2 linked regions of the Undibacterium parvum genome follow. The protein of the gene in region 1 binds, or shares a complex with, the protein of each later gene. Links are inferred from orthologs where the notes say so. Each region holds a gene or a part of one and is shown on either strand. Other genes may lie near its edges. The genes, in order: accC and accD.

Evidence for each region.
Region 2: the proteins of accC (region 1) and accD are in contact, whole or in part, in a solved structure (PDB 8UXZ), measured with the Escherichia coli proteins. The link is inferred for Undibacterium parvum from one-to-one orthologs.

Annotation. Positions count from the first base shown.
Region 1 is NZ_CP034464.1:3,303,197-3,318,239, reverse strand. The notes cover bases 1-2,882. They hold accC (acetyl-CoA carboxylase biotin carboxylase subunit), read left to right. Parts: upstream 1-698; coding sequence 699-2,066; downstream 2,067-2,882. Other genes in these bases: prmA (50S ribosomal protein L11 methyltransferase), read left to right, coding at 2,149-2,882; accB (acetyl-CoA carboxylase biotin carboxyl carrier protein), read left to right, coding at 144-602; aroQ (type II 3-dehydroquinate dehydratase), read left to right, coding at 1-32. Outside these bases: more of prmA, read left to right, coding at 2,883-3,060; EJN92_RS14530 (DUF3426 domain-containing protein), read left to right, coding at 3,075-4,334; EJN92_RS22015 (hypothetical protein), read left to right, coding at 4,440-4,571; rbsK (ribokinase), read left to right, coding at 4,695-5,633; EJN92_RS14520 (BMP family lipoprotein), read left to right, coding at 5,753-6,748; EJN92_RS14515 (ABC transporter ATP-binding protein), read left to right, coding at 6,828-8,357; EJN92_RS14510 (ABC transporter permease), read left to right, coding at 8,367-9,473; EJN92_RS14505 (ABC transporter permease), read left to right, coding at 9,466-10,434; EJN92_RS14500 (nucleoside hydrolase), read left to right, coding at 10,554-11,555; EJN92_RS14495 (2OG-Fe(II) oxygenase family protein), read left to right, coding at 11,581-12,423; EJN92_RS14490 (hypothetical protein), read right to left, coding at 12,632-13,372; EJN92_RS14485 (ABC transporter permease), read right to left, coding at 13,790-14,959; EJN92_RS14480 (ABC transporter permease), read right to left, coding at 15,014-15,043. UniProt on the Escherichia coli protein: This protein is a component of the acetyl coenzyme A carboxylase complex; first, biotin carboxylase catalyzes the carboxylation of the carrier protein and then the transcarboxylase transfers the carboxyl group to form malonyl-CoA.
Region 2 is NZ_CP034464.1:4,124,461-4,139,407, reverse strand. The notes cover bases 1-2,786. They hold accD (acetyl-CoA carboxylase, carboxyltransferase subunit beta), read right to left. Parts: upstream 1,937-2,786; coding sequence 1,064-1,936; downstream 1-1,063. Other genes in these bases: trpA (tryptophan synthase subunit alpha), read right to left, coding at 2,054-2,786; folC (bifunctional tetrahydrofolate synthase/dihydrofolate synthase), read right to left, coding at 1-897. Outside these bases: more of trpA, read right to left, coding at 2,787-2,851; trpB (tryptophan synthase subunit beta), read right to left, coding at 3,047-4,318; EJN92_RS18080 (phosphoribosylanthranilate isomerase), read right to left, coding at 4,354-5,028; aceA (isocitrate lyase), read right to left, coding at 5,323-6,621; EJN92_RS18070 (SPFH domain-containing protein), read right to left, coding at 7,171-8,112; EJN92_RS18065 (NfeD family protein), read right to left, coding at 8,173-8,607; ppsA (phosphoenolpyruvate synthase), read right to left, coding at 8,914-11,346; posphoenolpyruvate synthetase regulatory kinase/phosphorylase PpsR, read left to right, coding at 11,579-12,427; EJN92_RS18050 (TrmH family RNA methyltransferase), read right to left, coding at 12,610-13,392; rnhB (ribonuclease HII), read right to left, coding at 13,392-13,997; EJN92_RS18040 (glutaredoxin family protein), read right to left, coding at 14,028-14,285; EJN92_RS18035 (DegQ family serine endoprotease), read right to left, coding at 14,527-14,947.

The sequences.
Region 1 (15,043 bases):
TGGCGATTGACTTCTCCTTAAAAAATCTATAAATTCTCGCATCTTCACGCAATTAACCGATATTGACTTATAATTGCGCTCATTCTAATAACGCACTCTGAGATAATTTAATGCTCAGAGGCATCTTCATAGGGGGATTTCACATGGATTTAAGAAAACTCAAGACCTTGATCGACCTAGTGGCCGAATCAGATATTGCAGAACTCGAAGTCACCGAGGGTGAAGGTAAAGTTCGTATCGTTAAATCCTCAGCCATGCAACAGCCGCAGATGATGATGCAACCTCAGTATATGCAGCAAGCGATGCCAGTTGCCGCAGCTCCAGTTGCCGCAGCGGCAGCCGCTCCAGTGGCCGCAGTTGTGCCTGATGGCCATGTCGTAAAATCCCCTATGGTCGGCACCTTTTATCGCTCAGCCTCGCCAGGATCTGCCCCGTTTGCAGATATCGGCAAGGTCATCAATCAAGGCGACACCCTGTGCATTATCGAGGCAATGAAACTTTTGAATGAGATCGAAAGTGACTTCTCCGGTAGCATCAAACAAATTCTGGTGGAAAACGGCCAACCAGTTGAGTACGGTCAGCCGCTCTTCATCATAGGCTAAACCGGCTTAATTATGGCTCTTACCTGGCGCTGCATAAGCACATGTAAGAGATATTGCCTGCAAGGCTAAAACCATTGCCAAAGCATATCGAAAATCATGTTTGAAAAAATTCTTATCGCCAATCGCGGCGAAATTGCCCTACGTATTCAACGCGCCTGTCGCGAAATGGGCATTAAAACTGTAGTCGTGCACTCAGAAGCCGACCGCGAAGCCAAATACGTCAAATTAGCCGATGAATCTGTCTGCATAGGTCCTGCGCCGTCAACGCTTAGTTATCTCAGCATGCCAGCCATTATCAGCGCGGCAGAAGTGACCGATGCCCAGGCGATCCATCCGGGGTACGGTTTCCTGTCTGAAAATGCGGATTTCGCTGAGCGCGTGGAGCAATCTGGCTTTGTATTTATTGGACCGCGCGCTGAAACCATACGCATCATGGGTGATAAGGTCTCGGCCAAACACGCCATGATCGCTGCCGGTGTTCCCTGTGTACCTGGCTCAGAAGGAGCCTTACCGGACGATCCGAAAGTAATCGTACAAACTGCACGCAAAGTTGGCTACCCTGTCATTATCAAGGCCGCTGGTGGTGGTGGTGGACGTGGTATGCGGGTAGTGCACACCGAGGCTGCCTTGCTTAACGCAGTCACGATGACCAAGGCGGAAGCAGGCGCAGCCTTTGGCAATCCTGAAGTCTACATGGAAAAATTTCTGGAAAATCCACGTCACGTGGAAATCCAGATTCTGGCCGATCAACATGGCAATGCCATCTGGTTAGGTGAGCGCGATTGCTCGATGCAGCGACGTCACCAAAAAGTGATAGAAGAAGCACCGGCACCAGGCATTCCTCGCAAAATCATAGAAAAAATCGGTAACCGTTGTGCCGAAGCTTGCCGCAAGGTTGGCTATCGCGGCGCCGGTACTTTTGAATTTTTATACGAAAACGGTGAGTTCTTTTTCATAGAAATGAACACCCGCGTTCAGGTTGAACATCCGGTCACAGAAATGATTACCGGTGTCGATATCGTACAAGAACAAATCCGTATCGCCTTTGGTGAAAAGCTGCGCTTCAAGCAATCTGATATCGAATTGAAAGGGCACTCTATAGAATGCCGTATCAATGCCGAGGATCCGTTTAAGTTCACGCCTTCTCCAGGTCGGATTGCCACCTGGCACACCCCAGGCGGCCCGGGAATACGGGTAGATTCACATGCGTATGCTGGCTACTATGTGCCGCCACACTACGATTCCATGATAGGCAAGGTCATTTCTTACGGTGCGACGCGCGAACAAGCGATCAAACGTATGCAAATTGCGCTCTCCGAAATGGTGGTAGAAGGGATACAGACCAACATCCCTTTGCACCGTGAATTGATGATCGATGCCCACTTCATAGAAGGTGGCACCAACATTCATTATCTGGAACATAAATTGGCGGATATGCCAGATTTATCAAAAAAATCGAAATAGAAATACGCAACACCAACGGGGGGAAGCTAGCTAAAAAGTTAGCCTCCCCCTAATGGCGAATATTAGGACTAAAGGGTAGAACATGGGTTGGATAGAGATAATCATAGAAGTTGCACGCGACCACGCTGAAGGCCTGTCGGATGCTCTGATGGAAGCCGGTGCCTTATCGGTTTCCGTAGAAGATGCGGATGAAGGAACAGATGCGGAGCGGCCTCTGTTCGGCGAACCCGGCATGGAACCTGACGAAAACGCCTGGGATCGCAGCCGTGTCGTGGCGCTGGTCGATACCGACACCAATCACGCCGCGATCGTGGCCGAGGCTGCCGCCGCAATAGCGCTAGCCGAAGTGCCCGCTTACACACTGCGTTCGGTCGCCGATCAAGATTGGGTACGTCTGACTCAATCGCAATTTGAACCTATCCATATCGGCAAAAATATTTGGGTCGTGCCTAGCTGGCACGCGATTCCTGATGCCAATGCCTTAGTCCTGGAACTCGATCCGGGTCTCGCTTTTGGTACCGGTAGCCATCCGACTACCCGCCTGTGCATGGAGTGGTTGGAAGCGCATGCGCCTAAAGATTCCTCAGTACTCGATTACGGTTGCGGCTCCGGCATTTTGGCCATGGTGGCCGAAAAACTCGGTGCCAAGGCTGTCATCGGCGTGGATATCGATCAGCAAGCAATCGAATCGGCACGCTTTAACGCTGAGCGCAATCGCTGCAATATCGAGTTTTCTTTACCTAAAGAATTTGGCAATGCCCATCCAGCGACAGAAAAATTTGATGTCGTGGTCGCCAATATTCTGTCTAGCCCCTTGAAATTGATGGCCCCTATGCTGTCAGGACGTGTGGCTGCTGGTGGTGCATTAATTTTGTCCGGCGTATTAGCGCGTCAGGCCGAAGAAGTTGCCGCGGCCTACGCCCCCTTCATCACGCTCACAGTCTGGGCTGAACATGAAGGCTGGGTTGCCTTGTCCGGCAATTTGGCAGCATAAGTTCCGCTTCCCGCATGGCCCTCGCCACTCAATGCCCGTATTGCCATACCGCTTTTCGGGTTGCCAATGATCAACTAAAACTGCATGCAGGTTTAGTGCGTTGTGGCGCGTGCCAGCAAACTTTCAATGGCATAGAGCATTTACTGTCTCCTGGTCAGGCTACTGTTGCCCTGGTCGCGCCGCCTGCAAACCCTGTCAGCGCTGCAGCTGCAGCTGCGACTGAGGCTGCCCCTGCAGACTCGCGAGCAGTTGCAGAGACGACGACTACGGTCACCAGCAGCGCTGCGCCAGCAGTCTCAGTAGCCGCTCAGGCAAACACAGCGCATCTAGCCTCCGCCAGTGCTCTGGAATTTGATATGGGTCAATTCGAGCTGAACAAGCAGGCTGAGCTTGAAGCCGACGCTGAGGCTGCAGCTAAACCTGATGCTGAGGCAAGCTCCAGCCCTGAGCTTGCGCTAGATGCCGAAGTACACGACCTGGAGCTAGAAATACGCTCTACCCTGATGAATCAGGAAGATACAGACTGGTCTATCAACACAGCTCCTAAAAGCGAAACTGAATTTGAGTTGGCTAGCGCGGCAGCGATTACCGAACAGGCGCGCAATGAATCTGCCTTAGAGCGCAAGGAACCACACTTTACTAGCGATGAGAGCGAACAAAGCGAAGCTAACGAGTCCACCAGTGACGAGCTAAATCCGGACAGCGCAAACGATAATGACAACAACGACGACGATGAAAATCATTTAGAGAAACCCGATTTTGTCGTCAAGGCCGAGAAACAAAAAAACCGCAGCCGTGCAATACGCTATCTGATGCTGTTTTTTTCCTTCTTATTGCTACTGAGCCTGCTGGCGCAAAGCACGTACAGCGCGCGCGACATGATCGCTGCCTGGTTCCCGCAGACCAAGCCCACACTGCAAAAGCTCTGTGTAACGCTGCGGTGTCAAATTGCCCTACCCTCGCAAATCGACATGATCACGATAGAGTCGAACGAGTTGGAAGCACTGGAGACTGGTAGCAAAGTTTTCTCCCTGGCGCTGCAATTGCGGAACAATAGTGCGACCTTACAAAACTGGCCTATGCTGGAATTAATCCTGAACGATGCAAAAGGAAAAGTATTGGTCCAACGAGCCTTTGCTCCCAGTGAATACCTGAGCAAGCAAGAGGATATCTCCAAAGGCTTCGGTGCCGGCAGCGAACAACCCGTAAAACTATTTTTTGAGTCCAGTGCAGGCAAAGCATCCGCTTACCATGTCGGCATGTTTTACCCCTAGGCGCTGGGCTAGCCGGGTCTGGTCTGAAGCTGGTTTGATTTAACAGCAATCGGAATCGGAATCGGAATCGCAAAATAGATTTATAAAACCGCTGGCGCAATGTCTATGCGCCTTACAGAAGCTTTTGGCTTGAAAAGCCGCATGGATAATAGCAACTGGCTCCCAAATGCACGTGAAAATCTTATGCGTTTTGTCGGTCAGCAGGCGATACACCGCAAAGCTAAGGAGTCGCTGTAAAACACGACAAATAGAGCTCGATCGTAAGTAGTTCTTGACTTGCCTAGAGCTAGCATAGTTAAATACCAAAATGATGGCGCAAACGATTGCGCACCCCATTTTTGATCATGAGAACCGAAAAAAATGAAGCCTCGCATCACCGTAGTTGGTAGCGTCAATATGGATTTGGTGTTCCGCACACCGCGCATGCCCGCCATAGGCGAAACTTTGCATGGCCACGAATTTCGTCAAATCCCAGGCGGCAAAGGTGCCAACCAAGCGGTAGCCGCAGCCCGCCAGGGTGCTGCTGTCAGCTTTATTGCTGCAGTCGGTGATGATGGCTTCGGAGAATTTTCACGTAACTGCCTCACCACAGAAGGTATCGATCTAAGCTTTCTGAGCACCTGCAAGGGTCTGGCTACCGGTGTCGCCGGGATTATGGTGGAAGACTGCGGAAATAATAGTATCGTGCTGGCAGCTGGCGCCAACGCCGCTTTGTCGATAGCTCACATAGACGCTGCCAGTGCCGCCATCAGTTCGGCACAGTACTTAATCTGCCAACTAGAGACACCTATCCCTACAGTGAGCCGTGCAATTGAGATTGCGCATACGCATGGGGTAAAAGTGATACTCAATCCGGCACCGGCTTTCGCCTTGACTGATGCGCTATTGCAGCAAGTCGACTACCTGATCGTCAACGAAACCGAGGCCTCGCAATTAAGTGAGATCACCGTGCTCGATCAAAACAGTGCCGCCCTTGCCTCTCAGGTTTTATTAAAACGTGGCGTTGGCGTAGTCTTGCTGACCATGGGCGAACACGGCACATTAATTACCCAGACCACAGGCACGCAATTCATTCCAGCAATTAAGGTTGAGGTGGTCGACACCACTGCCGCTGGCGACACCTTTGTCGGTGCCTTTGCAGTCGGTCTGGCAAATGGTTTGAGCTTGCTTGAAGCTAGTATTGAGGCACAATATACCGCCGCCCTGACCGTTACCAAACTCGGCGCGCAAACCTCGATACCGCAGCGCCAGCAAGTGCTAGAGTTCATGGCACAGCGAAAATCCACCGCCGCAGAATAAGCGGCGATCGCATCAGTGGCTGCGCTTAAAATCAAACTCGTGATAGTCTTAATAGCCTTAAAAAATTGTCGATCCGCTTAGCTCGACGCATACAACATCTAGCCCCTTAGGATATACCAATGAAACTCCATAGTCTCTGTCTGGCACTGGCAAGCGTGTTCACTGCGGCCAGCGTACATGCTGCCGATCCTAAGTTGGCGGTGATTTATGATGCGGGCGGCAAGTTTGATAAATCCTTCAATCAGTCGGCCTCGGAAGGCGCTGAGCGCTTCAAGAAAGAAACCAAAATCGGCTATATGGAAGTACAGGTCGCCAGCGACACCCAGACCGAACAGGTGCTGCGCAATCTGGCCCGTAAAAATGTAGACCTGATCGCAGCAATTGGTTTCGCCCAAAGCCAGGCCGTGCAAAACATTGCCAAAGAATTCCCGAAAACAAAATTTGTCTTGATTGATGGCGTCGCCAGCGGCGACAACGTCAGCTCGGTTTTATTTAAGGAGCAAGAAGGCTCTTACCTGGTCGGGGTAGCGGCAGCCATGGCAACTAAAACCAAAAAACTGGGCTTCATCGGCGGCATGGACATTCCGCTGATACGCGCCTTTGTCTGCGGCTATGCGCAAGGTGCAAAATCGGTAGACCCGAAAATAGAGATTACCCAAAATATCGTCGGCAGCACCTCCTCCTCCTGGAACGATCCAGCCAAAGGCGCAGAACTGGCGCGTGCCCAATTTGAACGCGGCGTCGATGTCCTATTCGCGGCCGCTGGTGGCAGCGGCATGGGCAGCCTGCAAATGGCCAAGGAAAAAGGCAAGCTGGCAATCGGCGTCGATTCTAATCAGAATGCACTACACCCTGGCACCATGCTTACTTCTATGGTCAAACGGGTGGATCAGGCTATTTACGACAGTTTCATGCAAGTGAAAAATGGCACATTTAAAGGTGGCATTTCAAACAAAGGCCTGAAGGAATCCGGAGTCGATTGGGCGCTCGATAAAGATAATCGCAGCCTGATCACACCTGAGATAGAAAAGCGGGTGAACGCCGCCAAACAAGACATTTTGAGCGGCAAAGTAAAAGTCATCGATTCGCGCGAAGCGAACAAGTGTCCGGTCTAATCGCAGCCTGCATTTTAGTCCGCATGGCCGCCTACAACATCGCCCGCATCACAGTCAGCTTTTCTCTTTAGAACCTCGTATGCACGCAGCCGTAGAATTTCAACACATTTCAAAACGTTTTGGCGCGGTGCAAGCCAATCGCGACGTCAGTTTCGCCGTCGCGCCCGGTTCCATCCATGGTGTCATCGGTGAGAACGGCGCTGGCAAGTCGACACTGATGAGCATACTGTATGGCTACTACCATGCCGACGAGGGGCAACTGCTGATCCATGGTCAGGCACAAAAAATACGCAACAGCCAGCAAGCGATACAGCTAGGCATAGGCATGGTGCATCAGCACTTCATGCTGGTCGAGAACATGACGGTGCTCGACAATGTCATGCTCGGTAGCGAAGGCGGATTTCGGCTGGCTCCCAAGCGTAGCCTGGTTGAGGCAAAGCTGCGCGAAATTTCTCAGCGCTACGCATTGGACGTCGATCCACTAGCGCGGATAGAGGATTTATCGGTAGGCGTGCAACAGCGCGTCGAGATTCTCAAGCAAATTTATCGCAGCGCCAATATCCTGATTTTAGATGAGCCGACAGCGGTACTGACGGTGCAAGAAACCGCATCCTTATTTGATGTCTTGCGCTTGTTTAAGGCGCAGGGTAAAACCATCCTGCTGATCAGCCACAAATTACAAGAAATTCTCGACATCACCGATGAAGTGACGGTGATGCGCGCCGGCGCCGTGGTTGGCTCTCTGCACACCGCCAACACCAGCAAAGAAGAGCTGGCAACGCTGATGGTAGGTCGCCCTATCGAGACCCATTTGCCGCGTGCGCCTTATGCGCCGGGCGCTACCGTACTCGAAGTACGCGATTTGCAACTGCGCAATCAACAACAGCTCAGCTTGTTGAAAGATATTAATTTCAGCATACGCGCTGGCGAAATCGTCGCGATTGCAGGCGTCTCTGGCAATGGCCAGAGTGAGTTACTCGAAATCATTAGCGGCATGCGCTTAGCCTCCGCTGGAAGTATGCACTTTTTAGGAAAAGAGCTGCCCGTGGCGCATCGTAAAGATGCCGATGGCCTGCCTGCCGAGTTCCGCGCACTAGGGATAGCCCATGTGCCGGAAGACCGCTTGCGCGATGGCGTCATCAAAAATTTCTCGGTGATGATGAACAGCTTTCTCGGCTACCAAAATCAAGTCAAAAAACGTTTTGGCCTGCTCGATTTTTCATCCATCTTAAAAAACTGCCGCGCGCTGCTAACGCAATTCGATGTGCGCCCTGCCGATCCCGATTTGCGTATCGGTCTGCTATCGGGCGGCAACCAGCAAAAAGTCGTGATCGCCCGCGAAATCGCTGCTCAGCCCAAGCTCATGCTGGTCGGCCAACCTACCCGCGGCGTGGATATCGGCACCATAGAAACCATCCACGCCCAGTTGCTGGCGATGCGCGATGCCGGTGTGGCGATTTTATTGGTGTCGGTAGAACTGGAAGAAGTACGTGCGCTGGCCGACCGTATCCTGGTGATCTCGGGCGGGTGTATTACCGGCGAGTTAAAGGCGGAAGAATTTGATGCCACCCGTATCGGCCTGCTCATGGGCGGCTTACATAAATCATGAGAAACGCGTATGAATAATTCCGATCTGCCACGCTGGGCCACGGCGCTGCTACTGCCTTTACTCAATTTGCTGTCTGCCTTGTTGGTGGCGGCACTGGTGATCTATTTACTCGGCGAAAATCCACTCGAATCGCTAAGCATACTGATCAATGCCGCCGTCCTCAATCCCGAAGGTCTGGGATATACCTTGTTTTATGCCTCTACCTTTATCTTCACAGGTTTGTCGGTCTCGGTAGCGATGCAGGCCGGCTTATTCAATATCGGTAGCGAAGGCCAAATGTACCTGGGCGGACTAGGCATTACTCTGGTGGTGTTAGCGCTGGACGCCAGCCTACCGTCCTGGATCTTAATCCCGCTGGCATTGGTCGCCAGTGCCGTCTTCGGTGCCGCCTGGGCTTATCTGCCTGGCTATCTACAAGCAAAGCGCGGTAGCCACGTGGTGGTCACCACCATCATGTTTAACTTCATCGCCGCCAGCCTGATGAATTTCATCATCGTCGCCTATCTGATACCGGCCGGCCAGCAAAACACCGCCAGCCGCATCTTCGCCGACAGTAGCTGGCTGCCGAAACTCAACGCAGTGTTCCCGATTTTAGGCGAGACGCCACTCAACATCAGCTTCGTGCTGGCCTTACTGGCGCTGGTGATTTACGGTATCGCGGTATGGCGCTCGGCCTGGGGTTATCAATTGCGCGCTACCGGCCTGAACCAGCATGCAGCACATTACGCGGGCATCTCTATCACCAAGACCATCGTGGTGGCGATGTTGATTTCCGGTGCCTTGGCCGGACTCGGTGCGGTCAATTCGCTGATGGGTTCTACCCATTACCTGAACCTGAATTTCCCGGCCGGTGCCGGCTTCATCGGCATTGCGATTGCCCTGATGGGACGCCAGCATCCTATCGGCATCTTGCTCTCTTCTATCTTGTTTGGCGCCCTAATCCAAGGCGGATTTGATCTGTCACTAGAAAAACCGAATATCCCGCCTGAGACCTTTATCTTCATCCAAGGCCTGATCATTCTATTTTGCGGCTCCATGGAAAATCTGTACGCACCAGCACTGAGCGCGTGCTTTAAAGCAAAATCTACATTCACAACAAGGAAGAGCGATGTTTGAAGACTTCCACCTCGCCAGCATCCTGGTCGCTACCATACGCAATGCGCCAGTGCTGATGTTTGCCGCTTTGGCCGGGCTGTTTGCCGAGCGCAGCGGTATCGTCGATCTGGCGCTAGAAGGCAAGATGCTCGCTGCCGCCTTTGTCTCTGCCGCTGTGGCTTATGCCACCCAGAATCCCTGGCTGGGCGTATTAGCTGGTGTAGGCATTTCGGTTGCCGTAGCGATGTTGCAAGGTTTCGTCAGCATCACACAAAAAGGCAATCAACTGGTAGCGGGAATCGCGCTGAACATTGCCATCAGCGGCCTCACCTTTGTGCTGGCGCAGTTTTTCTTTGCGCAGGGCGGCCGTACCCCAGACCTGGGTCAGGCGCGCCTGTTTGACATCGTCTTGCCAGGTTCTGCACTGGTGGCCGATATCCCTTTCCTGGGATGGTTCTACACCCAATTTTTAGGTGGCCACAGTGCGCTGGTATATCTGGCCTTCGCGCTGATCCCTGTCGTTCACTGGATTATCTATCACAGCAGCTTTGGCTTGCGTCTACGCGCAGTCGGTGAAAATCCGCATGCTGCCGATGCCGCTGGCGTCAGCGTAGAAGCCACCCGTTTCATGGCGATGTTATGCGCCGGTGTGCTGTGTTCTTTCTCCGGCGCTTACCTGTCGCTGGTGCAGAGCGGTTTTTTCCTGCGCGACATGTCGGCCGGTAACGGCTACCTGGCATTGACGGCCTTGGTGTTTGGTAACTGGCGTCCTTTACATACGGCACTCGGTTGCCTGATGTTTGGTTTTTTTGCTGCGCTACAGGTACAGATAGAAGGCGTGACTTTCCCAGGCGTAGGAAAAATACCCGGCTCACTGATACAGATGATTCCGTATGTGATTACCGTCATCGTACTGGCAGGCTTGATGGCCAAATCGGTCGCACCTAAAGCCATAGGCCTACCGTTTGTGAAGTCACGTTAACTTAATTCCTAATCTTAAGCCCTAATTTAATACGGCCTGCTTGAACCAGGTCTCTAGCAATCTGCAGCGAAGCTTGGGTTCGACCTTTACGGCAAAGCTTCGCAGTCCAGGAGAAAAAAATGAGTACTTCTAGCGCTAAACATAAAGTTATTTTTGATACCGACCCGGGTGTCGATGATGCCATGGCACTGTACTTCGCCCTTGCGCATACTGACATCGACGTGATCGGTATCACCACCACCTTCGGTAACGTCACCGTAGAACAAGCCACTACCAACGCCCTGTATCTGACCCGCATCGCCGGCCGTGCTATTCCGGTAGCGCAAGGCGTAAACGTACCGTTCGCCAAAGCGCCTGGCACGCCGCCAGATTTTATTCACGGTGCCGATGGTCTGGGCAATTTGCCTAGCCGCATCGAAGCCGGCGGGCAAGCTGAGCCACTCAGTGCTGCCGAATTCATCGTCAAGATGGCGCGTCAGCATCCCGGTGAAATCACCCTGGTCGCTGTCGGCCCGCTGGGCAACCTGGGTCTGGCCTTGAAGCTGGAACCTCAATTGCCTAAGCTCCTCAAACAAGTGGTTCTGATGGCCGGTGCCGTCGATGAGCCGGGCAATGTCTCGCCCGTAGCGGAAGCGAATGTCTGGAACGATCCGGATGCCGCCGATCTGGTATTTACCGCAGGCTGGGATCTGACCATGGTCGGTCTCGACGTCACGCACCGCGTGGTCTTGCTGTCGAAATTCTTTGAGCGTCTGGCCCAGCATCACAAACACGTCGCCATGGACACGCTGCATCACGCGGTCATGTTCTACAGCGATTTCTACAGCTCTATCCGTCCCGACATGGGACATGGTTGTTATGGCCACGACGTGCTGGCGTTTGTCTGGCTGGTCGCACCGGAACTGTTCAAGACCCAGAGCGGCCGCGTGCGCGTCGCTACCGAAGGGATAGCCAATGGTCAGACCATGATGGCAAAACTGGCGATCCCTTACCCGCAAGCTGGCTGGGAAGCGGACAAGCCAGAGACCCGCGTCTGCATGGAAGTCGATGCCGCCGCTTGTGAAAAACTGATAGCCGAGGTTCTGGCCAGTGACTGGTTGTTAGCGCCATTAAGCAAATAAGCAAATAAGCCAAAAAGGGAAAAATATGTTCATCCAACCAGTCGATTACCGCAGCCCGGATGCGGCACAAAAATTCACCGAAAGCCTGCACAACACCGGCTTCGGCGTCTTGACCCATCATCCGCTGTCGCAAACTTTACTTGAAACTATCTACAAGGAATGGTACGAGTTCTACCAGACCGATGCAAAGAATCAGTACCAGTTCGACCCGGTAAAAATGGATGGCTATTTTTCTCCTAAAATTTCAGAGACCGCCAAAGGCTATACCAAGCGCGACCTGAAAGAGTTTTACCATATCTACCCAACCGGCCGCTTCCCTGCCGAAGTATCAAAAGCGGCGCTGGACTACTATGCCCAAGGTGCTACGCTGGCCGCCGAGCTGCTGCAATGGGTAGAGCAATATACGCCGACTGACATCAAGTCCAGATATTCTATGCCGTTGTCCGACATGATCACCGGCAGCGATCTGACCTTGCTCAGGGTCTTGCACTATCCGCCTTTACGCGGCGACGAAGAGCCTGATGCAGTGCGTGCCGCCGCCCACGGTGACATTAACCTGCTGACCCTATTGCCAGCCGCCACCCAAGCCGGTTTGCAGGTACTGGGCAAAGATGAAGAATGGCATGATGTACCCTGTGATTTCGGCATGCTGATCGTGAATATCGGCGACATGCTGGACGAAGCATCGCAAGGCTATTACCCGTCTACCATACACCGGGTACTCAATCCAACTGGCGAAGCCGCCAAGCAATCGCGCATCTCTCTACCGTTATTCCTACACCCCCGCCCCGACGTAGTACTATCAGAACGCCACACCGCAGGCAGTTATCTGAATGAACGTTTGATAGAGTTAGGCGTTAAGAAGTAAGTAGCCTAATTGGCCATCACGCTCACCTAGAGCCTGGTGGCCATTTTTTACAGTGCCCTGCCCGCTCACGCATATCCCACGCGGGTTTCCAGCCACATGCCTTGGTAAGCCGCATGGAATATGCGCAGTGGCAGGGTGACTTGTAAGATTTCATGTGGAGCAATGGATAAAGCCCATTACGCCCTGCAAAAATTTACGCTGTATAGCCTTATTTTGTAGTTTCGGGTAAAGATTCGACTTGAATGAATTTTTCCTTTGGAAATAATTTTTTTGCAGTACAACGTAAATTTGAAAAAGCAGCTGGTACTTCTTTCGCTGAAAAATCAACATGTTTATATATTTGATCTACGCCTTGAATAGCTCCATGAAAAAGTTTTTCTCCAAAAATTTCAACTAACTCTTCCTTCGTGAAATTTTTTCCGTTCAATTTCTTTTCACTGATAATTTTTTGGAGCTCTTCAATATACATTTCATTTCGTGAGCTCAATGCTATCTTAGTAACGTCAAAACCTTCTTGAACAATAGTTAGCTTCATTAGAATTTCAATCTCATTGGTATCAAGATCAAGGAGAAAAGATAAATCACCAAAATTTTGTACTAAATCGTTATATTCAGGTGGTTTAATTGCCGGGAGACTAAATGCTCTGTTTGGTTTATCTCTGAATGGCTCAATTTCTTTCAATATATTTTGTAACGCATTATGTTGCCTTGCCAAGACGAATAGAGCTAAATTCAATGCTGATTTCTTCTTTTTCAATTCCTCTTTATCGTCTTTCAGTGAATTTAATCTAAATGCTAAAACCGCACCTAGAAATGTAGTAAACGCTGGCAATATTAATTTGAAATTGGTGCAGTATTTATTGTCGATTAAGTATATGGAAAATATTCCCATTATAGAAAATCCAATTCCTATATTGGCAAACGTATGAGATGTCGATTTTTTAATCATTTATTTCCTTGGGAAAAATTATTTGCCTTTGTTTAATTTTAATTCTTCGCGTTCATACTGCTCACAAGCACACCAGTTCTAAATGCCGTTAGCGTTCTAACGCAAAATCGTAGCACTGTGTGATTAGCTAAGCATAATCGCACACATGTCTCTGTACCGTCGAGTATCTAAACACGGCCCCTGCCACCACGCATATTCCATGCGCTTCTTCAAGCAACATCGGCCTGCGAGCCGCATGGGATATGCTCGGTGGCGGCATGCTTGGTTTAATTCTGTCGTTATTGTGCGATTGCTGGCCGGTGGTAGACCGGCGGCTACTCCCGTTTCTTGCTTCGCCAAGAAACGGAAGCCAAAAAAGGCGACGCAAAGTTTTGCATTTGTTATTTTAGACCGCCCTTGGTAAAACCCTATCTGGTTTCAGCTGGCGCGCAGGCAATCGACGATCTTCATTCTGGCGGCTTGCCAGGATGGGATGAAGCCGCCGACGAACCCCATGAATAGCGAGAACAGTAAAGTTTTCAAGGCGATTTCCGGCGTCAGCTTAAATTGAAATGCCAGCTCGCTGAAGGTCTGGAAATTGGTCGTGGAGATATCGACCGTTTGCATCCAGGATGCGGCAAACAAGCCGATCACGCCACCGACCAGCGACAGCAATAAAGATTCCAATAAAAACGCCAATAACACCGCAGTACGCCGAAATCCCAGGGCGCGCAAAGTCCCGATCTCGCCCACTCTTTGTGCCACGGAGGCAAACATGGTGATCATGGCGCCGACCACGGCACCGATAGAAAAGATCACCGACAGACTCAGCCCGAGGATGCGGATGAAGGTCGCCAAAGCTTCGCTTTGCTCGGCATAAAACTGTATCTCTGGCTTAGCTTCTATCTGCAAACGCTGGTCGGCTTCGATCGCGCTTTTGAGGCGATCAAAAGCAGACTGATCTGCCAGACGGAACACAATGGTGGAGTAAGCGTTGCGTCTGAACGCTGCCATCATCTGCTCCGAATCGCCCCAGATTTCGCTGTCGAAGCCAGTCTTGCCTGAGTCAAAAATGCCGACCACCAGCCAATCGCGTTGAGCGAAGTGCAGCGTCTCGCCCAAACCCGCGCCACGAAAACCGCTGGCAATCGCCTGGCCGGCAATGATCTCCGAGCTGCCTGGCCGAAACATACGGCCATGCTTTAACTGCACTTGTGGACGCAATTCTAGTGCCAGCGCCGAGGTACCGCGCACCGTCACATTGCTAGGTTTGCCATTGCTGCGTTTGGGCAGATTATTTAGCACCACCGGTTCTTTGCTGAGCAGGCGCAGACCATTGCCGTTGGTCGCGATGCCCGGCAAGCTTTCGATGATGGCGGCCTGGCCCCGGTCTATGCCGCTATTGATCTCTGCACCGGCCCCTTTGCGCAACACCAGTACATTATCGACCTGGCCGGTTGCCACTAAGGTGGCACGTATGCCCTCGCTCATCATCAGCACCGTGGCAAACACAAACACCACCAGCGCCATGCCGCCAGCGGTCAATAGCGTGGTCACGCGGCGTACCCAAAGATTGCGGGCGATGTAAGAGAGAGGAATTTGTTTCATGTCGCTTTCATGTCACTTTCATATCGCTTTCGTATCGTGCTCATACGCACTACCTCAGGCAACGTGCCGTAAGCCGTTGACGAT
Region 2 (14,947 bases), 820 kb from region 1 along the record:
CACCGTAGGACGCCCCGGCATAACTTGAAAACGCCCCGGCAAATCAACCATAGCCAGACCATTTCTGACTTCCTGCGCACCAATTGGCAAGCGGTCACGCAAGGCTTCCAGCGCCGCCAACACTGCCGCTGCATTCAATAATTGATTGGCACCGCGCAAACTTGGATATCCCAGAGAGTTGCGACGCTGTTCACGCCCGGCAAAATTCCACTGTTGCTTATCGCCGTTGTAATTAAAATCGCGGCCAAACAACCACAAATCAGCACCGATCTCTAATGCATGATCGATCAGACTTTGCGGCGGCAAAGGATCGCTGCAAATCGCCGTCCTTCCGGTGCGGAAAATGCCGGCTTTCTCAAAGCCGATTTTTTCGCGGGTATCACCGAGGTAATCGACATGATCAATATCCACGCTGGTGACGATAGAAACGTCGGCATTGATCACATTGACCGCATCGAGCCGCCCACCAAGACCAACCTCCAGTATCACCACATCGAGTTTGGCCTCGGCCAGTAATTTGCAAATCGCCAGCGTGGTAAATTCAAAATACGTCATAGAGACGTCGCCACGCGCCGCCTCTACCTGATCAAAAGTATCGATAAAGACTTGATCACTGACCATTTCACCATTAATGCGGGCGCGCTCATTGAAATCTAAAAAATGCGGCTTACTATACAACCCGACCCGATAACCAGCCTGCAACAGTATGGCTTCCAGCATGGCGCAAGTGGAGCCCTTGCCATTGGTACCGGCCACCATAATCACCGGACAAGCGTACTCTATGCCGAGCTTTTCTTTGACTGCGCGCACGCGATCGAGACCCATGTCTATCTCTTTGAAATGACGCGTTTCGAGTAGCGACAACCAGGCGTTTAAGGTGTTTGGAGTAGTTTGCATAGGATGAAAAAAGCCCGAAAAACCTTATTCCATGTCTAAATCATCGGTGCACTTTGTCGGTTTCGCTTGCCGTACGTTTGTACTGTCTGCGCTTCACCTTCGGGTTCACGAATGATTTAGAAATGGAATTGACAGGCAATTCGGGCTAATTGGAAAAAGAGAAAATTTAAGCGACAGCGTCGGCTGGTTGGTTTTGCAGCAACGCCAGCAGACGGGCGATTTCTTCACGCAGATTGCGTCTATCGACGATCATGTCTACCGCACCTTTTTGCACCAAAAACTCGGCGCGCTGAAAGCCTTCCGGCAATTTTTCACGCACAGTGTTTTCGATCACGCGTGGGCCGGCAAAGCCGATCAGCGCCTTAGGTTCTGCGATGACCACGTCACCCATGAAGGCAAACGAGGCGGAAACACCACCCATGGTTGGATCGGTCAAGACTGAAATAAATGGCAGTTTTTTCTCTGACAATTTAGTCAGCATAGAAGTGGTCTTGGCCATCTGCATCAAAGACAATAAGCCTTCTTGCATACGGGCACCACCAGTGGCGGTAAAGCACACAAACGGTACTTTTTGCTCCAGCGCTGCCTGCACGCCGCGCACAAAACGCTCACCGACTACCGAGCCCATGGAGCCGCCCATGAAACCAAATTCAAAGCAAGCCATCACCAAAGGCACGCTCATCACCGAGCCACCCATGACCACCATGGCATCGGTTTCACCAGTCGTTTCCAGCGCGTCTTTCAGACGATCTGGATATTTTTTACTATCTTTAAATTTCAGTGTATCGACCGGCAAGACTTCCTGACCGATTTCATAGCGACCACCGGCATCGAGCAAAGCATCGAGGCGCTCACGTGCGCTGATCCGCAAGTGATGGCTGCATTTAGGGCAAACATGAACATTGGCCTCCAGATCAGAACGATAAAGCACTGCCTCGCAGGACGGGCATTTAACCCACAGTCCTTCTGGCATGGACTTACGGTTTGAAGATACCGAGCGTTGTATGCGCGGTGGAAGTAGTTTTTCTAGCCAACTCATAAATTTCTCCTAAATTCGACTTACGGGCAGATCTTACCCGCAAATAGCATTTTTTTCTTTATTACCGTGCTGCCTTAGTCTTACGAAGGCAGACAATAAACCGGTTCGGCGCGTATTTTACTCGTCCAAAGCCTGTCTGACACCAGAAATAAATGATTTCACTGCAGCAACTGCATTTTCAGGCGGAGTATTTTCTAGTTCTTGTATGATGCGCGAGCCTATCACCACCGCATCGCAGACCGTAGAAATCGCCCTGGCGGTGGCCCCGTCACGGATACCAAAACCCACGCCCACCGGCACTTTCACGTGTTTTTTGATGCGCGGCATCATCGCCGCCACCGACTCCAGATCCAAGCTTCCCGACCCCGTCACGCCTTTGAGTGAGACATAATACACGTAACCACTGGCAACTTTACCCACTTGCGCGATACGTTCATCGGTCGAGGTTGGTGCCAGCAAAAAGATGGTATCCATCTCATTTTGCTGCATTTTCGCGGTAAATTCTTCGCATTCTTCGGGCGGATAATCCACCACCAGCACGCCGTCCACGCCCACTTGCGCCGCTTGCGCGATGAAGCGATCTTGCCCCATACGCTCGATAGGATTGGCGTAGCCCATCAAGACCACCGGTGTCAATTGATTGGTTTCGCGAAATTCACGCACAAATTCCAAAACATTACGCAAACCCACGCCGCGCAACAAGGCGCGCTCGGAGGCGCGCTGTATCACCGGGCCATCGGCCATAGGATCAGAAAACGGCACGCCTAATTCTATGATGTCCGCACCGCCCTCGACCATGGCATGCATTAGAGGCACGGTCAACTCGGGCGCTGGATCGCCGGCAGTGATGAAGGGTATCAGCGCTTTTTTATTTTTGGCTGCCAATGCAGCCAGACATGCTTGTATTCTTGACATAGCGATCTATCCAAAAGTGCAACTGCAAATGCAACCAGCAGATGCAAAAAAAACAATATGAATATACTCCCACTAGTATTTTTTAAGCGCGCAATGAATACGTGCGCAAATGGCCTAGTTTATTGTAAAAATAAGGGGAGTATATGATTCAGCGAGACTGGGAGCGCAACTCTCACACTCCCAGGCCCAGCCATCTCAATAAAAATTCAAGCCCGCTTTTTCTGCCACGGTATGCATATCCTTATCGCCGCGCCCAGAAAGATTAGCCAGAATAATCTTATCCTTGGGCCAGGTCGCCGCCAACTTCGCCGCATAGGCCAAGGCATGACTCGATTCCAGCGCCGGGATAATGCCTTCGATACGACAGCAATCGTGGAAAGCCTTGAGCGCCTCTTCATCGGTAATCGTGACGTATTGAGCACGACCCAGATCTTTTAACCAGGCATGCTCGGGCCCGACGCCCGGATAATCCAAGCCAGCCGAGACTGAATGAGTCTCTATCACCTGACCATTTTCATCCTGCAGCAAATAAGTGCGATTGCCGTGCAAGACACCAGGTGAACCGGCCGTCAGCGAAGCGGAATGCTTGCCGGACTCCATGCCCTCACCGGCCGCCTCTACACCGATCAGTTGCACATCTTTTTGATCGATATACGGATAAAAAATCCCCATCGCATTCGAGCCGCCACCAACACAAGCGACCACCGCATCGGGTTGACGTCCGCTCACTTCCGGCATCTGCCACAGGCATTCCTCACCGATCACAGATTGAAAATCGCGCACCATCATAGGATAAGGATGCGGACCGGCCACGGTACCGATGATGTAAAAAGTATTGTCTACGTTGGCAACCCAGTCGCGCATGGCTTCGTTCAAGGCGTCCTTGAGCGTCTTGGAGCCCGACTCTACCGGCACCACCGTTGCGCCCAAGAGCTTCATGCGATACACGTTTTGGGCCTGACGCTTAATGTCTTCTGAACCCATGTAAATCACGCATTCCAAACCAAAGCGGGCGCAGATGGTGGCGGTGGCGACGCCATGCTGACCAGCGCCAGTCTCAGCAATCACGCGTGGCTTGCCCATGCGTTTGGCCAGCAAAGCCTGACCGATGACATTATTGATCTTGTGCGCGCCGGTGTGATTAAGATCTTCACGCTTGAAATAAATCTGCGCGCCGCCCATGATTTCGGACCAACGCTTGGCGTGATACACGGGAGACGGACGACCGACGTAATGTTTTAGCTCATGGCGAAACTCGGCTAAAAATTCGGGATCATGTTGATATTTGGCGTAAGCGTCTTTCAACTCACTTAAAGCATGCGTCAAAGTTTCGGAAACAAAGCTGCCGCCATAGGTGCCGAAATGGCCGCGCGCATCGGGAAAATTATAAGTTGCCGCATGATAGATCGCTTGCGGCTGCAGTGCCTGACGCTCGAATTGAGTGTCAAGAGGAGATAATTCTTTCATACTAGTCCTTGCGATTTTTTTTGGGGAGGGTGCGCTTACGCGGCACTATCCTGATTGTCAGCCAATCTGACAGCGGCTACAAAAGCGCGCATTTTGGCTGCATCCTTGATACCTTTCGCTGCCTCGACACCACTACTGATGTCGACCGCAAAAGGTCGAACACGGCTGACCGCGTCAGTCGCGTTTAGTACGCTCAAGCCACCACTTAAAACGACCCGAGGCGCGAGTTCTTTTGGGATTAGAGACCAATCAAAAACCTTTCCACTACCACCGAAGCTATCGACAAAGGTATCGAGCAATAAACCACTAAATAAAGGGCTCGTTGCACGACACTGAGCTTCATATTCTAACAAATCCGCGCCACTTGTGTCGGCTTTCACTCGGAATACCCGCATAAAGGGACGATTCACGGCGCTGGCGAGCTGATGACACTGCTCCGCCGTTTCATCTCCATGAAATTGCAGCATCTGCAGCGGCGCTTGCGCTACCGCGGCCAGCACGTCTTCTACACTAGGATTCACAAACAAACCCACAGCCATCACAAAGGGCGGCAAAGCTACCAACAAATGTCCGGCCAGGGCTGGACTGACATAGCGTGGACTTGGCGGATAAAACACAAAACCCAAAGCATCCACCCCAGCGGCAACCGCAATCTGGATATCTTCGGCACGCGTAAAACCGCAAATTTTAATTCTCGTTCTAGGATTCATATTCACTTTTATCAAAGCCAATAGCGGCACAGCGCTTGTCACAGCAAAAAATTCTTCGTTTCTTCATCTATATAGGATTTACACAAAATTGGTCCAGCTAGGCGTGCAGCCGAAGACAGTACTTCAGTACGGCAAGGCGGACACAACAACGCTGGGGCGGTTTTGCGTAAGTCCGACTATATTAACTCATTGCCAGCCATCAGCAGCCACGCTCCAACTCAAAAGCGACTAGCCGAAAAAAAAACACGCCATCGAGATCGCGTGGTTTAGCTACTAGCCCAAGTCGCAATTTAATCAGGCCACTTTCTGCTCATCAAAAAATTGCGCATCTTCGGTAGAGCCATGCAAAGCGGTGGTCGACGACTGACCTTGCTGTATCGCCTGAGTCACCGCATCGAAGTAAGCAGTGCCGACTTCACGTTGATGCTTGACCGCGGTAAAGCCTCGCTCCGCCGCTGCGAATTCAGCCTCTTGCAACTCCACAAAGGCTGACATCTGGCGTCTGGCGTAAGCATGCGCCAAATTAAACATACTGTAGTTCAGGGCATGAAAACCTGCCAGGGTAATAAATTGGAATTTATACCCCATCTTACCCAATTCTTTTTGGAATTTGGCGATGGTCGAATCATCCAGATTTTTCTTCCAGTTAAACGAAGGCGAGCAGTTATACGCCAATAATTTACCCGGAAATTGAGCATGTATCGCCTTGGCGAAGGCCTTGGCAAATTCCAGATCCGGCTTAGCCGTTTCACACCAGATCATGTCAGCATACGGTGCATACGCCAGACCACGGGCGATCGCCTGCTGCAAGCCTGGTGTGGTTTTATAAAAACCTTCCACAGTGCGCTCACCGGTCAAAAATAGCTGGTCATTCGCATCAATGTCGGAGGTAAGCAAATCTGCGGCCTCCGCATCGGTGCGCGCCAGCAAAACGGTGGGCGTACCCATGACGTCAGCGGCCAGACGCGCAGCATTGAGCTTCTCTATCGCTTCGCGGGTCGGCACTAGCACTTTGCCACCCATGTGACCGCACTTTTTCACCGAGGCCAATTGATCTTCAAAATGCACTCCGGATGCGCCTGCTTCTATCATAGACTTCATGAGCTCGAAGGCATTTAAGACGCCACCAAACCCAGCTTCGGCATCGGCGATGATAGGCGCAAAAAAATCGGTATCCCCTTGCCCCTCCGACCATTGAATTTGGTCAGCGCGCGCCAAACAGTTATTGATACTCTTGACTACCGAGGGTACTGAATTAACCGGATACAGCGATTGATCCGGGTACATTTCTCCAGCAAGATTAGCATCGCCCGCCACCTGCCAACCAGACAGGTAAATCGCCTTCAAGCCCGCCTTTACTTGTTGCAAGGCTTGATTGCCAGTCATGGCACCGAGCGCATTCAAATAAGATGTGTTGTTGAGCAAACTCCATAATTTGATCGCGCCATTTTTCGCTAGAGTATGTTCAACCTGCAATGACCCACGCAAATTAACCACATCGGCGGCGGTGTAATTACGTTGGATACCGACCCAACGGGGGTTCGTATCCCAATCCTCCTGAACAGCCGCAATTTGTTGTTCACGTGTTGCCATGATTTATCTCTCTATAGAAAAATGCAATTACCTAAGCTCAAGAGAAATAATAGAATATTTACCGCACAGCAGCAATGTCTTATATAAGACATATAAATATTATTTATCACTTATAAATCAATAAGATAAATACAAAATCCCATGTTATGAAATTGATTTTCTTCAAATGATAAATATAATTTGTGCATTCCCAACGTCAATCCCACATTATGAAATTCATGTTTCACATTACAAAAGTTGGTACATGCGGCGCATTAAAAAATATAATTCTGTTTTTAAGGCATGAGGTCTGATAAAAATCGATGCGCAAGCCGCTGCTCGCGGCTTAAATACTATGAAGCTTGATACGCATGCTTTAGACAATTTTTGATTCCGCTCTATCCGGCATAAAAAAATGCATGCCATTTTCTAGCCTACGGTTAGAAGGCTAAAACCTGACATGCATCTTGATACTCTTGTGAGTCAACCCTGCGGCTAAATTCTGCTGCTATTACTCATAGGCAAACTACCCAAGCGTAAGTCTGCGACTACCTACGCCTACAAATGACACTATTTAGTACCTTGGAAATCGATAGGTTTTTGTGATTTAACCACCTGCATGGCACCAGCGATCAGGCCACTGATATCACTCAGATTGGCGGGGACGATAATAGAATTATTGGTTTTGGCGAGGTTACTAAAGGCCGCCACATATTGTTCCGCGACTTTTAAATTTACTGCATCGGCACCGCCGGGTTCACGGATCGCGCTCGCCGTTTTACGCAAGGCTTCCGCGCTGGCTTCGGCAATCGCCAAGATTGCTGCAGCCTGTCCTTGGGCGCGATTGATAGACGCCTGCATCTCACCTTCGGATTTAGCAATTGAGGCCTCACGCTCACCAGTCGCGATATTAATTTGCTCTTGCTTACGGCCTTCAGAGGCGGCAATCAAGGCGCGTTTTTCACGCTCGGCGGTAATCTGTGCCTGCATCGCATGCAAAATTTCTTTCGGTGGAGTCAGATCCTTAATCTCATAACGCAGCACCTTGACGCCCCAGTTGGCAGCGGACTCATCAATCGCATTGACGATACTGGTGTTGATATGATCGCGCTCCTCAAAGGTTTTATCCAATTCCATCTTACCGATCACCGAGCGCAAAGTGGTTTGCGCCAATTGCGTAATTGCGGCGATGTAATTGGATGAGCCATAAGAGGCGCGCATAGGATCAGTGATCTGAAAATACAAAATCCCATCTACTTGTAATTGCGTATTGTCGCGGGTAATACAAACTTGCGGCGGCACATCGAGCGGAATTTCTTTGAGTATATGTTTGTAGGCAATCCTGTCGATAAACGGCACCACGATATTTAAACCAGGGCCCAGAGTGGCATGATATTTACCCAAACGCTCGACCACCCAGGCGTGCTGTTGTGGCACCACATTAACAGTCTTAACCACGAAAACGATGGCTAAAATAAATAAAATAAAGGCGACGCCTCCAAAACTTTCCATAATATTTCCCTTTAATTTCTTACGACAATAAAAGCTACACTACAAAATTTTTACGCCTGATTACGACGGTCTTACCATTAAACGACTTCCAACAATTTCTACTATCACAAACACGCCGGCAGCCGGTGCCGAATGCTGTAACTCCACATCCCACATCGCACCGCGATACATGGCACGCGCAGTGAATTTACCGCCGCCCTGATCCTGCCATTGCTGCACCGTGATACTTTGACCTATGTCCATATTCACATCTGGATTGCGGCTAGCATCCTGACGTTCACGCCAGCCATATTTACTCTTATGTAGTAACACAGTCGCCAAGGCACCGACCAAGGCTGCACTCAAGGTTTGCATCTCTGTGCCGGCACCCAGTAGCGCGATCACGGCACCAGCCACCAGACCGATGGAAATCATCAGCAAATAAAAGGTACCGGTAAATAGCTCCAGTATCACGACCACAGCGGCTAGCGCCAACCAACTCATCCATGCATTCATAGTTTAGATTTCTCCTTGGCTATTAAGTTAACTCAACGCAATTTAACTTGGTTTAACTTCTACAGTTTCTATCATTAAAAATAATTAGTCATCGGTAATCTGCTCACAAAAAAACCCTCGCCATCTGAGAAGATGAACGAGGGTTTTTCTGTGAATTATTTTCGAAGTTTTTAATCTTTTTCTTATCACTATTGCTATGCGTTTAGTCTAGCGCATTTATATAAAAAAGCAAAGTTAGAAACTAAAAAACGCCTTCATGCAGTACATGAAGGCGTTTTTATTCAAGCATAACGCTAGAATTTTGACTTATTTATTTGCCAAAGCAGCCAATTGCTTCCAGGTGTCGATCACAGAATCAGGATTCAGAGAAATGGTTTCTATGCCCTCTTTCATCAACCATGCCGCAAAATCCGGATGATCCGATGGCCCCTGGCCGCAAATACCAACGTACTTACCGAGCTTACGGCAAGCGGCAATCGCTTGCGACAACAAGGCTAATACTGCAGGATCACGCTCGTCAAAGTCTGCTGCCAACAAAGGCATGCCAGAATCCCTGTCCAAGCCCAAAGTGAGTTGAGTTAGATCGTTAGAGCCGATAGAGAAGCCATCGAAATGCTCTAAGAATTGCTCAGCCAAAATAGCATTAGAAGGAACTTCGCACATCATGATCAGACGCAAGCCATTTTCACCGCGTTTCAATCCGTTCTGCCCCAGCAAATCGACCACTTTTTGCGCCTGGCCCAAGGTACGCACAAACGGCACCATGATCTCAACGTTAGTCAAACCCATGTCGTTGCGCACGCGCTTCATGGCCAGACATTCCATCTCAAAAGACTCGGCGAAATCGGATGCCAGATAACGCGCTGCGCCACGGAAACCGAGCATAGGATTCTCTTCATCCGGCTCGTAACGCGATCCGCCTATGAGTTTTTTATACTCATTGGATTTAAAGTCTGACAAACGCACGATGACTTTTTTCGGCCAGAATGCAGCAGCGATGGTTGCCACGCCTTCTGCCAATTTATCGACGTAAAACGCTTTTGGCGAGGCATGGCCACGCGCTACCGATTCAACCGCCTTTTTCAGGGCTGGATCGATATTCGGATATTCCAAAATCGCTTTTGGATGGACACCGATATTGTTGTTGATGATAAATTCTAAGCGGGCCAAACCAACGCCTTCATTAGGCACAGACTGGAAATCAAACGCCAGTTGTGGATTGCCAACGTTGAGCATGATCTTCAAAGGCAATTTCGGCAATTCACCGCGAATTTCCTCAGTCACTTCGGTCTCGATCAAACCGTCGTAAATTTTACCTTCGTCGCCCTCTGCACAAGATACGGTGACCAGCATGCCGTCTTTCAGCGTATCAGTCGCATCACCGCAACCAACCACCGCAGGCACACCCAGTTCACGCGCGATAATCGCAGCATGGCAAGTACGGCCACCACGATTCGTCACGATCGCGGCAGCGCGCTTCATGACTGGCTCCCAGTTAGGATCAGTCATATCCGCCACCAACACGTCGCCCGGTTGTACGCGCTCCATCTCAGACGGATCGTGAATCACACGCACACGACCAGCACCGATTTTTTGACCAATGGCACGACCCGAAGCGAGCACGATGCCGGTACCTTTGAGACGGAAACGCTGCTGGGCATCGGTCGATTTTTGTTGCGACTTTACGGTTTCAGGACGCGCTTGCAAAATATACAGCTTGCCGTCGCGACCATCTTTACCCCATTCGATATCCATAGGGCGACCATAATGCTTCTCGATGATCACGGCGTATTTTGCCAGTTCAACCACTTCAGCATCATCGAGAGAATAGCGGTTACGCATTTCTACCGGCACGTCGACCGTCTTTACCGAGCGACCAGCCTTGGCTTCACCAGTGAACTCCATCTTAATCAGTTTAGAACCGATATTGCGACGGATCACAGGCAACTTACCTAATTCCAGCATAGGCTTGTGGACATAGAATTCGTCCGGATTGACCGCACCCTGCACCACCGTTTCGCCCAGACCATAGCTAGATGTGATGAAAACCACATCCTTAAAGCCGGATTCGGTGTCTATCGTAAACATCACACCAGCCGCGCCCAAATCGGAACGCACCATACGCTGCACACCGGCCGACAAAGCGACCTCAGCATGGGTAAAACCTTTGTGTACGCGGTAGGAAATCGCTCTATCGTTGTACAGCGAGGCAAACACATGTTTCATTGCCTCCAGCACATTGTCGATACCGACGACGTTCAAGAAAGTCTCTTGTTGACCAGCGAAAGACGCGTCTGGCAAATCTTCGGCGGTGGCCGAAGAGCGCACTGCGAACGACATCTCGGCGCTCGAATCGGCCACCAGTTTGTTGTAGAACTCTTCGATTTCTTTCTGTAGACGTGGCTGAAACGGTGTTTCTATGATCCATTGACGGATCTCGGCACCGGCTTTGGCCAATTCGCGTACATCTTCGATGTCTAGCGTAACGAGACGGTCGGCAATGCGTTGCGCCAGTGGCGCGCCACCGTCTTGGCTATGCGATAAAAAGTCACGGAAGGCTTGCGCCGTAGTGGCAAAGCCACCCGGAACCCGCACTCCTGCGTTAGCCAATTGGCTAATCATTTCGCCTAATGAGGCATTTTTACCGCCGACGGATTCAACATCCGTCATGCGTAAATGCTCAAATAAAGCGACGTACGTAGTATCAATACTAGCCTCGGTATTTATTGCGTTGGACATAACAACCTCTTTTTGATGGTAAGAAATCTGTGAGCTGCAATTTTCTTGCTTCGCCTGTCCGGCTTTTTTTGTTATTCTAGATGCCAGAGTCCGCTGCTGTTGCGCCATTTTACATTGTGTAAAGCAAATTTATCGAGACTAGAAAAGGATTTACCCTCTTTTTCTTCGGTTTTGCGATAAATTCTTTTCATCTCACTTTCATCTCTCTCACTACACCTACACGACATTTCTCATGCCAGACATCAAACAAGCTCCACTTCCTTCTGCCAATCGCACCGTGTTTTTCGTCTCCGATGGTACCGGCATTACCGCTGAAACTTTCGGCCACTCGGTGCTGACCCAGTTTGATTTGAAATTTAAGCAAATTCGTCTGCCCTTCATCGACACCCTGGACAAGGCGCATGAAGCGGCACGCAAGATCAATGACGCCTTTAACGCCGAAGGCAGTCGCCCCATCGTTTTTTCCACCCTGGTGCAAGTCGAGTTGGCCGATGTGGTTTTTAAGTCAAAAGGCATGCACATGGATCTGATACAGACCTTCGTGGCGCCGCTGGAACAAGAGTTGGGCGTGAAATCGACGCACACGGTAGGACGTAGCCACAATATTACCGATAGTGAAGAGTATAAAAATCGCATCGAGGCGATTAACTTTTCTCTGGCACATGACGACGGACAATCGAATAAGAATCTGTCGACTGCCGATGTGATCCTGGTCGGCGTTTCGCGCTCGGGCAAGACACCGACCAGTCTGTATTTGGCGATGCAATACGGCATCAAGGCCGCCAATTATCCTTTAATCCCCGACGATTTCGAGCGCGGCCGCCTGCCTTCAGCACTGCCAGAATTTAGAGCGAAAATGTTTGGACTAAGCATCGCACCAGAGCGCCTGTCCGAAATCCGTAATGAACGTCGCCCCGGCAGTAAATATGCGGCGCTAGAGAATTGCCGCTACGAGGTCAACGAAGCCGAAGCAATGATGAAGCGTGAAGGAATACGTTGGTTATCGTCTACCACCAAGTCGATAGAAGAGATCGCCACCACCATCTTGCAAGAGATTAAATCGGATATAAAAATTTACTAAAGAGCTGGAGCTACACCCCTCTTTGCATGTCACACAAGAGATACTCCCCCAGTGTATTTCCTTACACCTAGCCGCTTGCGCATGATCTATGTGCGCAAGCAATTTAGGGAAACTTTTTTTTAGGGGAGTATGTCGCTTTAGTCCTATTTTTACTGCGTGTTTTACTGTTTTCTCTAAGCCGCTTATTGGCTTTGCCGCACTTGCTCAAAGAAGCAAATCGCCGCGCTGGCTGCCACGTTGAGCGACTCTATCTCGGGACGTTGCGGTATCGTCACCGTGTGTGTGGCCATCGCCATCAAATCGTCCGCCACACCTTGGCCTTCATGCCCAAACAACCAGACTACCGGTTGATTCAAATCGACCTGATAAATCGTTTGCGATGTATGCGAACTGGTTGCCAGCACCGGGATCGTGGCGGATGCGAGCAAGCTATGCAAGTTCACGTTTTCAAAAATATTCAACAGAAAATGCGCGCCCATGCCGGCCCGCATCACTTTCGGTGACCAGGCAAACGCGGTACCTATGCTGCAAAAGACATTCTTGATGCCAGCCGCTGCGGCGCTGCGCAAGATAGAACCGAGATTGCCCGGATCTTGCAAATTATCCAGCACCACCGAGCAATGCGAGAGTTGCGCCGGGAACTCAGGGCTAGGCGTAGCGACAATAAACATCAAACCTACCCCATGCTCGACCTGGCTCAAGGCGTGATACAGCGCATCGGGCATGCAAATCGTTTGCGTACCCGCCGCCAGGCAGCGTGCCACCATAGGTGCCACTTCATGATGCTGGGCGCTACTTTCGGAGACGATACACAATTGCGGCTCGCCTAAGTGCTGGCGATAGGCCTGACATAAATGCACCCCATCGAGTAAGGTGCGACCCGATTTGCGGCGTGCCTGCGAGCTAGTGGCAAGATGCTTGAGTTCTTTATACAGCGGGTTATCGCGTGAGCTAATTGTTTTCATCACTTCAGCAAGGCCTTTACCGGCGCATAAGATTTTCTGTGGATAGGAGAGACACCATGCTCGCGCAAACGCGCCAGATGCAAGGCGGTCGGATAGCCTTTATGCTGATCCAAAGCGTACTGCGGATAAACCAAGTGCAGCTCCGCCAATCTATGATCACGCGCCGTTTTGGCCAATATGGACGCGGCTGAAATTGCCGCCACCTTATCGTCGCCTTTGACGATCGCTTCTGCACGCAGCAGCATGACGGGGCAACGATTGCCATCGATTAAGGCCAAAGTCGGCGTCACCGCCAAGGCCTCGATGGCACGCCGCATGGCCAGCAGACTCGCTTGCAAGATATTAATCTCATCGATTTCTTGCTCTGAACATTCGGCCACGGCCCACGCCAAAGCATATTTTTTGATTTCTATCGCAAGCAGATCACGCTTGGCTTCGGACAATTTTTTAGAGTCGCGCAAACCAGCGATAGGATGCGCAGGATCGAGGATCACCGCTGCCGCCATCACCGGCCCCGCCAAGGGGCCACGTCCGGCTTCATCCACGCCGCAGATCAACTCGCCGGCGTAAGCATCCATAGAAAAAACTAATTCAGTCTTAGTCATCGTGCTTACTCACCAAAATTCGCATTCAAATTACTCATCAAAAAAAGCTTTCAGTTTTACTGCATCTAAAAAATAGTGGCAGATTTGTTGCGGCTCGGCACCCTCTTTTTGGCCCAGCAAGACCGGCACCAATTCATCGTAGATCGCCAACAATTCTGGGCTCGCCTCGGTATCGAGATCGATGACTTTAATCTCAAAGGCATACTGCGCCTGGTAAGGCAGCAATTGCTGCAGCATGTCATCGCACAGATGGCAATAACTGCGCGAATAAAGTGTGAACTGGTTCATCCTAAAAATACCTCGCCCCAAAAAAACATAAATGGGGATACTCCCCTAAAAATAAAATAAAACCATGACTTTGCGCATATAGATCGTGCGCATTGCAAATATACCCTACCGCAGTATGCCTAAAACACGGATTTACAGGCGCGCCAGTAAGGCGACATTATAAATCCTGCCTAGACTTTCCCAGAATAAAAAAAGCTGCCCGCATTTTTGGCGGGCAGCTTTTTCTCTACGAGGCAAATCTTTACTGTGCCTGTGGACGTATCGGCACAAATTGCGTTGCATCACCGCGCCGTACTAACAACACTGCCGCCTTCTTAGGGTCGAGCTTGGCCAGCATAGCGGCAAACTGCTTGGCATCTTTAACGTCGGCATTATTCATCGTCAAGATGATGTCACCCGCACGCAACCCCACCTGTGCCGCGGCACCATCAACCGTGTCTATCACCACGCCTTGCCCGCCTGGCACTTCTTTTCTTTGCGCATCGCTCAAGTCTGAAACATAAATACCCAGAACATTGGAGGCTTGCTCTTTCTTGGATTTTTTATCTGCTTTCTGCGCCGATTTATCTGCTTCGACTTCGGCGATAGTGACCGTCACTTCGCGCGCCGCGCCCTTACGCCAGACCGAAACGACGGCCTTACTACCGGGCTTAGTCACACCG